Parazoarcus communis: one gene and its partners. The protein of the gene in region 2 binds, or shares a complex with, the protein of the main gene of each other region. Links are inferred from orthologs where the notes say so. Each region holds a gene or a part of one and is shown on either strand. Other genes may lie near its edges. The genes, in order: holA, dnaX and holB.

Region 1 (3,038 bases), 230 kb from region 2 along the record:
CGGTGTGTCCCGAACTGTAGGTGTTGATGTGCTCGATGGCTTCATCCAGGCCAGCAACGATCTTCACCGCGATGATCGGCCCGAGGTACTCCTCGCTCCAGTCCTGCTCCGTCGCGGCCACGAGCTTGTCGGCGGCGATGCCGGCTTCCGTCAGCAGCGCGAGTGATTCCGGGCAGGCGCGCATCTCGACGCCTTTGCCGGCGAGCATGGTGCCGATGGCGGGCAGGCAGAGGTCGGCCACCGTGCGCGAAACGAGCAGCGACTCGGCGGTGTTGCAGGTGCCGTAGCGCTGGGTCTTTGAGTTCTCGACGATGGGTACGATACGCGTCGGGTCGGCTTCGTCATCGACGTACACATGACAGTTGCCATCGAGGTGCTTGATCACGGGGACTCTGGATTCGCGCGAGATGCGCTCGATCAGGCCCTTGCCTCCACGCGGCACGATAACGTCCACGAACTCGGGCATGGTGATGAGGGCACCGACGGCAGCCCGGTCGGTGGTGTCGACAACCTGTACTGCATGTTCCGGCAAACCAGCGGCGGCAAGTCCGTTGCGCACACACTCGGCAATCGCCTGGTTGCAGTGCAGGGCCTCGCTGCCACCGCGCAGGATGGCCGCATTGCCTGACTTGAGGCATAGCGCGGCAGCATCCGCTGTGACGTTGGGCCGGGCTTCGTAAATGATGCCGATGACGCCGAGCGGCACCCGCATCTTGCCGACCTGAATGCCCGACGGGCGGCGCTTGACGTCGGTGATCTCGCCGACCGGGTCGGGCAGTGCCGCGACCTGTTCGAGGCCGACGGCGATGGCCTCGACGCCCTTCTCGGTGAGCGTCAGGCGGTCGATCATGGACGGCTCGAGACCGGCGCGACGCGCAGCTTCAAGGTCCTGCGCGTTGGCGGCCAGCAAGGTGGCGGCACGTGCCCGAATGTCAGCTGCCATGGCCAGCAGGGCAGTGTTCTTGGCCTCGGATGAGGCCGCAGCCAGCAGACGGGATGCGGCGCGGGCCTGTCGCCCGAGAGTTTGCATGTAGTTCTGGATGTCCATCTGTATCTTCGCAGCGCTAGAGCCAAACAGGAATTAAAGCATTGAAAGTGCTTCGTGTGGTTCGCTTGTGCAATCCGGCCATTGAACTTATCGGCGGGCGAGTCGCAGTGCCAGTTGCAGAAACTCGTCCCAGACATCGCCGGCGACCAGCCCCTTGATCATGCGATCGATGCGCGCTGCGTGCATCAGCGCGGCGCGCAGCCCGGACTGGCTCAGGCGCTCCAGCGCACGACCCAGCGCCTGCTGACGCTTGTTGTCGAAGATGCGCTCGCTCTTGAACAGCGCGGCGAGTGGCTGCCCTGCATCGCGCCCGGCGCGCAGACTGGCGAGACTGCGGGTTTCGTTGGCGAGCGCCCACAGGATCAGCGGAGGGGCAGCACCTTCTCCCTTGAGTCCTTCGAGGAGTCGCGCACAACGTGCAGGGTCGCCTTCGAGCACCGCCTGACGCAGCTTGTCGATGTCGTAGCGGGCAACGTTGAGCACGGCGTCCTGAATCTGTTCGAGGCTGAGTTTGCCTTCCGGATGCAGCAGACCGAGCTTGCGGATCTCCTGGTGGGCCGCAAGCAGGTTGCCTTCGACGTGGTCCGCGATGAAGCTCAGTGCTTCGGGGTCGGCAGACTGCTGCTGGGCGGCAAGGCGATGCGCGATCCAGGCAGGGAGGCGTTCGCGCTCGGGCGCATTGAGCTCGATGATGATGCCGTGCTCGCCGAGCGCCTTGAACCAGGCCGTCTTGCGCGTCTGCCAGTCGAGTTCGGGGAGCGTGATCAGGGTGAGCACGCCCGCAGGCAAGTGGGCGAGGTAGCGTTGCAGTGCGTCCCCGCCTTCGCGGCCGGGCTTGCCTGTGGGAATGCGCAGGTCGACCAGCTTTTCGCCGCCGAACAGCGACATGTTGCCGGCCGCCATGGTCAGGCTTTCCCAGCGGAAACCCTGGCCGACGACCAGCGTTTCACGTTCGGAGAAGCCCTGCCGCCTGGCGCTTGCCCGGATTGCATCGCCGGCCTCGAGCACCAACAGGGGCTCGTTGCCGAAAAGCACCCACAGTGGCGCCAGTGGCTTGTCGAGCTGGCTCGCGAGCTGGTCTGGCCTCAGGTTCACTGTGGCCGGCGATAGGCCGCCAGGCGGCGCATGATCTGCTGCACGAGGTCGGCCTGCATGTCGCGATAGAGCAGCGCTTCTTCCTGCTCCTTGCCTAGCACCTCTTCATCGTCGAAGGTGTACTCGCGCTGTCCCGAGATGTTCGTTGGCGGGATCAGCTCGACGTTCTTGTTGTCGATGAGGCGGAAACGGATGCGCTGGGTGAGCTGGTACTCGCGCACCGTACCGGAGCTCGTGAGGCTGAGGATTTCCCGGCCACGCTCGTTTGCAAGAATCTGAAGTCTGGCCTCCGCCTTGCCTGCATTTTCGGTGACCGTTGTGGTACCGCTGTTTTCCACCTTGCGGCGAATCGCCGAGCCAAGGTCGGAGAACTCGCTGACACTGACATGCAGGGTGGAGAAGGCAAGGGGTTGAGGCCCGCGCAGATGGAAGCCGCAGCCGGCAAGCATGGCCGAGGCTGCGAGTGCCGCGCCTGCTTTGAGCAGGCGGCGGCGGGCAGTATTGGAGTGCATGAGTGCGTCCTCAGACCACGATGTTGATCAGACGGCCGGGAACGACGACGACTTTCTTCGGCGGCTTCCCTTCCATGAACTTCTGTGCGGCTTCGGAAGCCAGTCCGAGCGCTTCGATCTCGGCCTTGCTGGCCTCTGCAGCAACCTTGATGCTGCCGCGCAGCTTGCCATTGACCTGCACCATCAGCTCGATTTCGTCCTGCTTGAGCGCGGCCTCGAGGGGCTCGGGCCAGCTTGAAGCGAGGATGTCTTCACCGAAGCCGCAGTCCGTCCACAGCGCATGTGCGATATGCGGGGTGATCGGCGACAGCAGGCGCAACAGGATGGAAAGCCCCTCTTCGGTCAGTTCGGCGTGGGCTGCGGCGTTGTCACGCGGCGCCTTT
Region 2 (3,100 bases):
CATCTCGACCACGCACAGCAGACTGGCATCACGCCGCGGACTGGCGCAGCGCTGGCACACAGCCTCTTCGGTGAAGGTGTTGCAGCGGTCGCAATGACGCAGCACTTCGAGTGCATGACCCATCGCACGCGCCAGGCGGCCTGCGCCACGCTGATCACGCTGCAACAGGTGATAGGCCATGCGTTGCGCCGACTTGGGGCCAACCCCGGGCAGGCAACGCAGGGCGTCGATCAGTTCGTCAAGACTCGAAGGCTGCATTGGAATCAGAACGGCAGCTTGAATCCGGGCGGCAGGTTCAGGCCCGAGGTAAAGCCGGCCATGCGCTCCTGAGTGGTGCTCTCGACCTTGCGCACGGCGTCATTGACAGCCGCAGCGACGAGATCCTCAAGCATTTCCTTGTCGTCCATGACCGAGTCGTCGATCGAGACCCGGCGCACATCGTACTTACAGGTCATGACGACCTTGACCATGCCGGCACCGGACTGGCCGTCGACTTCGACGCTGGCCAACTGGTCCTGCATTTTCTTCATGTTTTCCTGCATCTGCTGGGCCTGTTTCATCAGGCCTCCGAGACCGCCTTTCATCATGGTGACAACTCCCCAAAGTGAGATGGATGGTTAGAAGGGTTTGACTGTGGCTTCGACCAGCGTGGCATCGAAGCGCTCGATCAGTTCGCGCACGAAGGGGTCGCTTTCGAGCGCAGCCACCGCGACCGCATGGCGCGCGCGACGCTCGATTTCATCACGCTGGGCGGGTGTCTCGCCGGTGATTGCACCGACATCGACCCGAATTCTGAGCGGGCGCGACAGTGCGGACGCAAGCTGGTCCTGCACGCGCTCGACCGCAGCCCGGTTCATGTCGAGCAGATGGCGATGGGTATCGGACAGGCGCAGGACCAGCAGGTCATCGACACATTCGACCCACTCGCAGTGCTGCGCAAGCTCGCGCACCAGCCCACCGATACCGAGCAACCGGACCACCGTGCGCCAGTCACTTGCGGCAAATGCGGCAGCCAGATCGGCATCAGCGTGGGCATCCCGCGGCGCAGGAGTCGCTGCAGGTGCGCCTGGCACAACAATCGGCGACTCAGGCGCCGGCGTGTGCGCAGACGCCTCGGGTCGCGCGGCAGCCTTATCCGCAGGCGTTGCTGGCGGAGCCGGAACCGCGGGCGCTGCATCCGCCTCGTCGTCGAAGGCATTGGCGCCCCCCGAATACGCGTCGTCATGCATCATCGCCTCGGGCGGCAGATCCTCCCAGGGCGCCAGGTCGCGACTGGCCGGCTTTGGGCCGGACCCAGACTCGACCTTCGGCTTGATCTCAGGCTGCGGCTCGGGCTTTCTTTCGACCGGCGCGGTCATGGCAGGCTGCAAGACAGGTGGGGGCGAGACCGGCTGAGGCGCGGGCGATGGTGCCGCACTGCGCTCGGCGACGGAGGCTGCGGATGAAGCCGGTGTCGCAGCCGCAACCGGACGCGTTTCAGCCCCCCCAGAAACCGGTGAAACCGTCCTCGCCTCGCCGCTGCCGCCGCTCCCCGCAAGCGCAGGAGAGCCCATCGCAGCAGGCTGATCAGGCCGGAACGCGTGCAAACGCAACAGCGTCATGCTGAAGCCGGTGTATTCGTCAGGCGCCAGCGCCAACTCGTCGCGACCGTGGATCGCGATCTGGTACGCCAACTGGAGAAACTCGGCATCGAATTTTTCGGCATGCGGTGCCAGACGCTGACGTTCTACGTCGTCGGAAATGGCGCCAGGTGCGAACTGAAACAGCGCGATTCGACCCAGCATCGAAGCCAGTGCCTGCAGCGCTGCATCGAAAGAAAGACTGCGTGCTTCCATGCCGTCGGCGACCGCCAGCATCGCGGCGACATCACCCGCTGCGAGCGCATCGAGCAATGCATGCAGGTGGTCGTCTCCGACCGTGCCGAGCATGTGCGTGACCGGCTCCTCGACCACCTTCCCCGCGCCGTGGGCAATGGCCTGATCCAGCAGCGACAGCGCGTCGCGCATCGAACCGTTTGCCGCCTTGGCAATATGGCGCAGCGCGCCGGGCTCGAACACAACCTCTTCGGCCGCAAGCACACCCGACAGATGGTCAACGATACTGCCCTGCGGCATCTGCTTCAGGTTGAACTGCAGACAGCGCGACAACACGGTGACCGGAATCTTCTGCGGATCGGTCGTCGCAAGAATGAACTTGACGTGCTCCGGCGGCTCTTCGAGCGTCTTCAGCATCGCATTGAAGGCATGGCCGGTGAGCATGTGCACTTCGTCGATCATGTAGACCTTGTAGCGCCCCTGCACCGGTGCATAGACCGCCTTGTCCAGCAAGGCCGCCATGTCGTCGACACCGCGATTGGACGCGGCATCCATCTCGACGTAGTCGGGGAAGCGGTCGGCGTCGATCGCCCGACAGGCGTCACACACGCCGCACGGTTCGGCGGTGATACCGGTCTCGCAGTTGAGCGCCTTGGCAAGAATGCGCGAAATGGTGGTCTTTCCCACCCCCCGCGTTCCCGTAAACAACCAGGCGTGATGCAGCCTGCCGGTGGTCAGCGCGTGCGAAAGCGCGCGGACCACATGCTCCTGTCCGACCAGCGTACCGAAGGACTTCGGCCGCCATTTACGTGCGAGAACCTGATAGCTCATGGGCAGCGATTCTATCAGAGCAACCCCGGCTCTCCGGGAGAGCTTGATGGCAAGACCCTTCGATAATTAACAACCATCAAAACAATACATTCAATCGATTGGCGCTATCAAAAGACGCCGCTTATTCTGGCGCCGTAACCCAGACAACGGACACCCCGGAGACCAGAAAGCCATGACCACATCGAACTTCAACTACCAGACACTGCTGGAAACCCTGCGCGAGATCTGTGCCGATTTCGCTTACACAGTCTGAGCCCCCCCTTCCCTCGGATGCGCTGCCGGCCGCTGCACTCAAGGGCCTGAATGCACGATGCCGATACCACCCACCTATCACATCAATCATTACGTTCAATTTTTACTATAGAAACACCAGGGCCATACTAAGCCTGCGCCCTGACACGTCGCCCGGGCAAAGATTCAGGGAGGTACTGCCATGATCGCTCGAGTTGCCCGAC
Region 3 (3,080 bases), 1.3 Mb from region 2 along the record:
TGAAGCGCTCATTCTGGCCTCGATCATCGAAAAGGAAACCGGCCGCGCGGAGGATCGCAGCGTGGTGGGCTCGGTGTTTTCCAACCGCTTGCGCATCGGCATGCGCCTGCAGACCGATCCCACGGTGATCTACGGCCTCGGTGAGGACTTCGACGGTCGGCTCCGTCGTCGCCACCTGGACACCGATCATCCGTGGAATACCTATACCCGCGCGGGACTGCCGCCAACACCGATTGCCATGCCCGGGCTTGACTCCCTGCAGGCTGCAGTCCGGCCGCAGAAAACCGATTTTCTGTATTTTGTTGCACGCGGGGATGGCAGCAGCGAGTTCTCGCGCAATCTCAATGATCATAATCGCGCGGTGGATCGCTATCAGCGCTGAGGAGTAGTCCGTTGGAAGCAGTCGTGCAGAAAGGGCGTTTCATTACCTTCGAGGGAATCGATGGCGCCGGCAAGAGCAGTCAGATTGCCGCCGTGGTGTCGATGCTGGGCGCACGCGGGGTGCTTGTCGAGCAGTCGCGCGAGCCCGGTGGAACCCGGCTTGGCGAATCCCTGCGCGAGCTCCTGCTGCATGAACCGATGCACCTGGAGACCGAGGCCATGCTCATGTTCGCCGCGCGACGCGAACATCTTGCAGCGCGCATCGAGCCCGCGCTTCTGCGGGGCGAGTGGGTGGTGTGCGACCGTTTCTCCGACGCGACCTACGCCTATCAGGTGGGTGGTCGCGGCCTGGAGCCGGAGAAGTTCGCGGCACTTGAAACCTGGGTGCATCCGGGGCTGCAGCCTGATCTCACCCTGTTATTCGATCTGCCACCCGAGATCGCTGCGAGCCGGGTGGCGTCGACCGGCGCCGATCCCGACCGTTTCGAACGCGAACAGCGGGACTTCTTCGAGCGGGTACGTGAGGCTTACCTCACCCGGGCCCGCCATGCCCCCGGGCGGATCTGCGTGATCGACGCCAATCGCCCGCCGGAACAGATCAGGAATGACATCGAAACACTGATCGAGGAGCGCTTCTTCGCATGATTCAGCCGTGGCTTCAACCGACCTGGGCCAGACTTGTTGCGCTCGCTGGCAAGCTCCCTCATGCGCTGCTGTTCGTCGGGGCGCCGGGGCTGGGCAAGCGCGAGCTGGCCGAAAGTCTGGCCGCCCGGCTGCTGTGCGAGTCACCTCTGGCCGACGGCCATGCCTGCGGCCGCTGCGATGCGTGCCAGTGGCGCGAGGCGGGCAACCATCCGGACTTCTATCGCGTGGTACCGGCCGCGGCGGCAGATCAGGCCGATGCCGGCGAGGACGCGCCTGCGGGTGATGCGGCGGGCGGCAAGGCCAAGTCGAGTCAGATCGTGATCGACCAGATCCGCGAACTGCAGTCTGCGCTCGCGGTCACCGGGCATCACAGCGCGCAGCGCGTCGTCGTGCTCGATCCGGCGGAGGCGATGAATACCTTCACCGCGAACGCCTTGCTCAAGCTGCTCGAAGAACCCCCTGAGGGCTGCAGCTTTTTGCTTGTATCCTCGGCGCCTCGCAGGTTGTTGCCGACCATTCGCAGCCGTTGTCAGCAGTGGAGCTTTCCGCGCCCCGATCCTGCCCAGCGTGCAGCCTGGCTGGCCAGCGAACACACGGAAATGCAGGGGCTGCTTGCACTGGCAGGCGGCATGCCGCTGGCGGCAAAGCGGCTGGCGGAGCAGGGCGGTGTTGGCTTGCTGGAGCGCTTCGTGCGCGATCTGTCGGGTGAGCCGGACGCGCTCAGGCTGGCGGGGCAGTGGGAAGCCTGGCTCAAATCCAAGGAAGCGCTGGCAGCCGGTTTTGGCTTGAGCACGCTGGTGGAGTGGATGCAGCGTTGGGTGGCGGACGTCGTCAGTCTGCGTCTTGGCGGGCAGGTGCGTTTCTTCCCGGCGCAGGAAAAAGTGCTCTCTGCGCTGGCTGGCCGCATGAGCGTGGCGGCTGCGAGCAGCTGTTACAATGAGATCGCCCAGATTCGACGCGTGGCCACGCACCCGCTGAACCTTCGCCTTTTTCTTGAAGATATGCTGATGCGCTATGCACGCGCAGTGAGAGGAGCCCGGACTTGAGCGAAGCCAGTCGTACCCATGTTGCACGTCCGAGCGTGCTGTCGCTGAACATCAGTTCCAAGTCGGCCTTGTACGCAGCCTACATGCCCTTTCTCGCAAACGGGGGGATCTTCGTGCCCACGCCGAAGTCCTACAACTTGGGCGACGAGGTCTTCATGCTGTTGCAGTTGATGGACGATCCGACCAAGCATCCGATTGCGGGTACCGTGGTGTGGGTTACACCATCGGGTGCGCAGGGCGGAAAGGCGCCGGGTATCGGCGTACATTTTTCCAGCGACGAGGCCGGTGTCGCCTTGCGTCACCGCATTGAACAGATCCTGGCCGGTCATCTGGGCTCGGCCAGGCCCACCCATACCCTTTGAGTAGCTGATGTTCGTAGATTCACATTGCCATCTCGACTTCCCCGATCTCGCTGCGCGTGAGGACGAAATCCTCGCCGCAATGGCCGACAAGCGCGTCGGTCAGGCGCTGTGCATCAGCGTCAATCTGGAGGATTTTCCGCGCGTGCGGAGCCTGGCCGAGCGCCACGGCAATCTGTGGGCGTCGGTCGGCGTGCATCCGGACAATTCGGATTGCGAGGAGCCTGATGTCGAGCGTCTGCTCGCCCTGGCAGATCATCCGCGGGTTGTGGCGATTGGTGAAACCGGACTCGACTACTACTGGCACAAGGACGAGCCGGAATGGCAGCGCGAGCGCTTTCGCACGCACATCCGTGCCGCACGGGCCTGCGGCAAGCCGCTGATCATTCATACCCGCAGTTCGGCCGCGGACACGCTGCGCCTGATGCAGGAAGAGAAGGCGTCGGAGTGTGCCGGAGTGATGCATTGTTTCACCGAATCACGCGAAGTGGCAGAGGCGGCCATCGAGATGGGGTTCTACATTTCGTTCTCGGGCATCGTGACCTTCCGGAACGCGAAAGCACTCAAGGAAGTTGCTGCCTGGGTGCCGCTCAACCGGATGCTGATCGAGACGGACGCGCCCTATCTTGCACCCATGCCGCACCGGGGC

Evidence for each region.
Region 1: the proteins of dnaX (region 2) and holA are in contact, whole or in part, in a cryo-EM structure (PDB 8GIZ), measured with the Escherichia coli proteins. The link is inferred for Parazoarcus communis from one-to-one orthologs.
Region 3: the proteins of dnaX (region 2) and holB are in contact, whole or in part, in a cryo-EM structure (PDB 8GIZ), measured with the Escherichia coli proteins. The link is inferred for Parazoarcus communis from one-to-one orthologs.

Annotation. Positions count from the first base shown.
Region 1 is NZ_CP022188.1:2,627,103-2,630,140, forward strand. The notes cover bases 140-3,025. They hold holA (DNA polymerase III subunit delta), read right to left. Parts: upstream 2,144-3,025; coding sequence 1,136-2,143; downstream 140-1,135. Other genes in these bases: CEW87_RS12075 (glutamate-5-semialdehyde dehydrogenase), read right to left, coding at 140-1,048; lptE (LPS assembly lipoprotein LptE), read right to left, coding at 2,140-2,655; leuS (leucine--tRNA ligase), read right to left, coding at 2,666-3,025. Also shown: more of CEW87_RS12075, read right to left, coding at 1-139; more of leuS, read right to left, coding at 3,026-3,038. UniProt on the Escherichia coli protein: Part of the beta sliding clamp loading complex, which hydrolyzes ATP to load the beta clamp onto primed DNA to form the DNA replication pre-initiation complex.
Region 2 is NZ_CP022188.1:2,401,866-2,404,965, reverse strand. The notes cover bases 132-3,079. They hold dnaX (DNA polymerase III subunit gamma/tau), read right to left. Parts: upstream 2,646-3,079; coding sequence 618-2,645; downstream 132-617. Other genes in these bases: CEW87_RS10955 (ZIP family metal transporter), read left to right, coding at 3,079-3,079; CEW87_RS10965 (YbaB/EbfC family nucleoid-associated protein), read right to left, coding at 264-587; recR (recombination mediator RecR), read right to left, coding at 132-258. In the rest of the region: more of recR, read right to left, coding at 1-131; more of CEW87_RS10955, read left to right, coding at 3,080-3,100. UniProt on the Escherichia coli protein: Part of the beta sliding clamp loading complex, which hydrolyzes ATP to load the beta clamp onto primed DNA to form the DNA replication pre-initiation complex.
Region 3 is NZ_CP022188.1:3,657,910-3,660,989, forward strand. Bases 120-3,047 are described here. They hold holB (DNA polymerase III subunit delta'), read left to right. Parts: upstream 120-1,022; coding sequence 1,023-2,072; downstream 2,073-3,047. Other genes in these bases: mltG (endolytic transglycosylase MltG), read left to right, coding at 120-382; tmk (dTMP kinase), read left to right, coding at 394-1,026; CEW87_RS16710 (PilZ domain-containing protein), read left to right, coding at 2,069-2,434; CEW87_RS16715 (TatD family hydrolase), read left to right, coding at 2,442-3,047. In the rest of the region: more of mltG, read left to right, coding at 1-119; more of CEW87_RS16715, read left to right, coding at 3,048-3,080. UniProt on the Escherichia coli protein: Part of the beta sliding clamp loading complex, which hydrolyzes ATP to load the beta clamp onto primed DNA to form the DNA replication pre-initiation complex.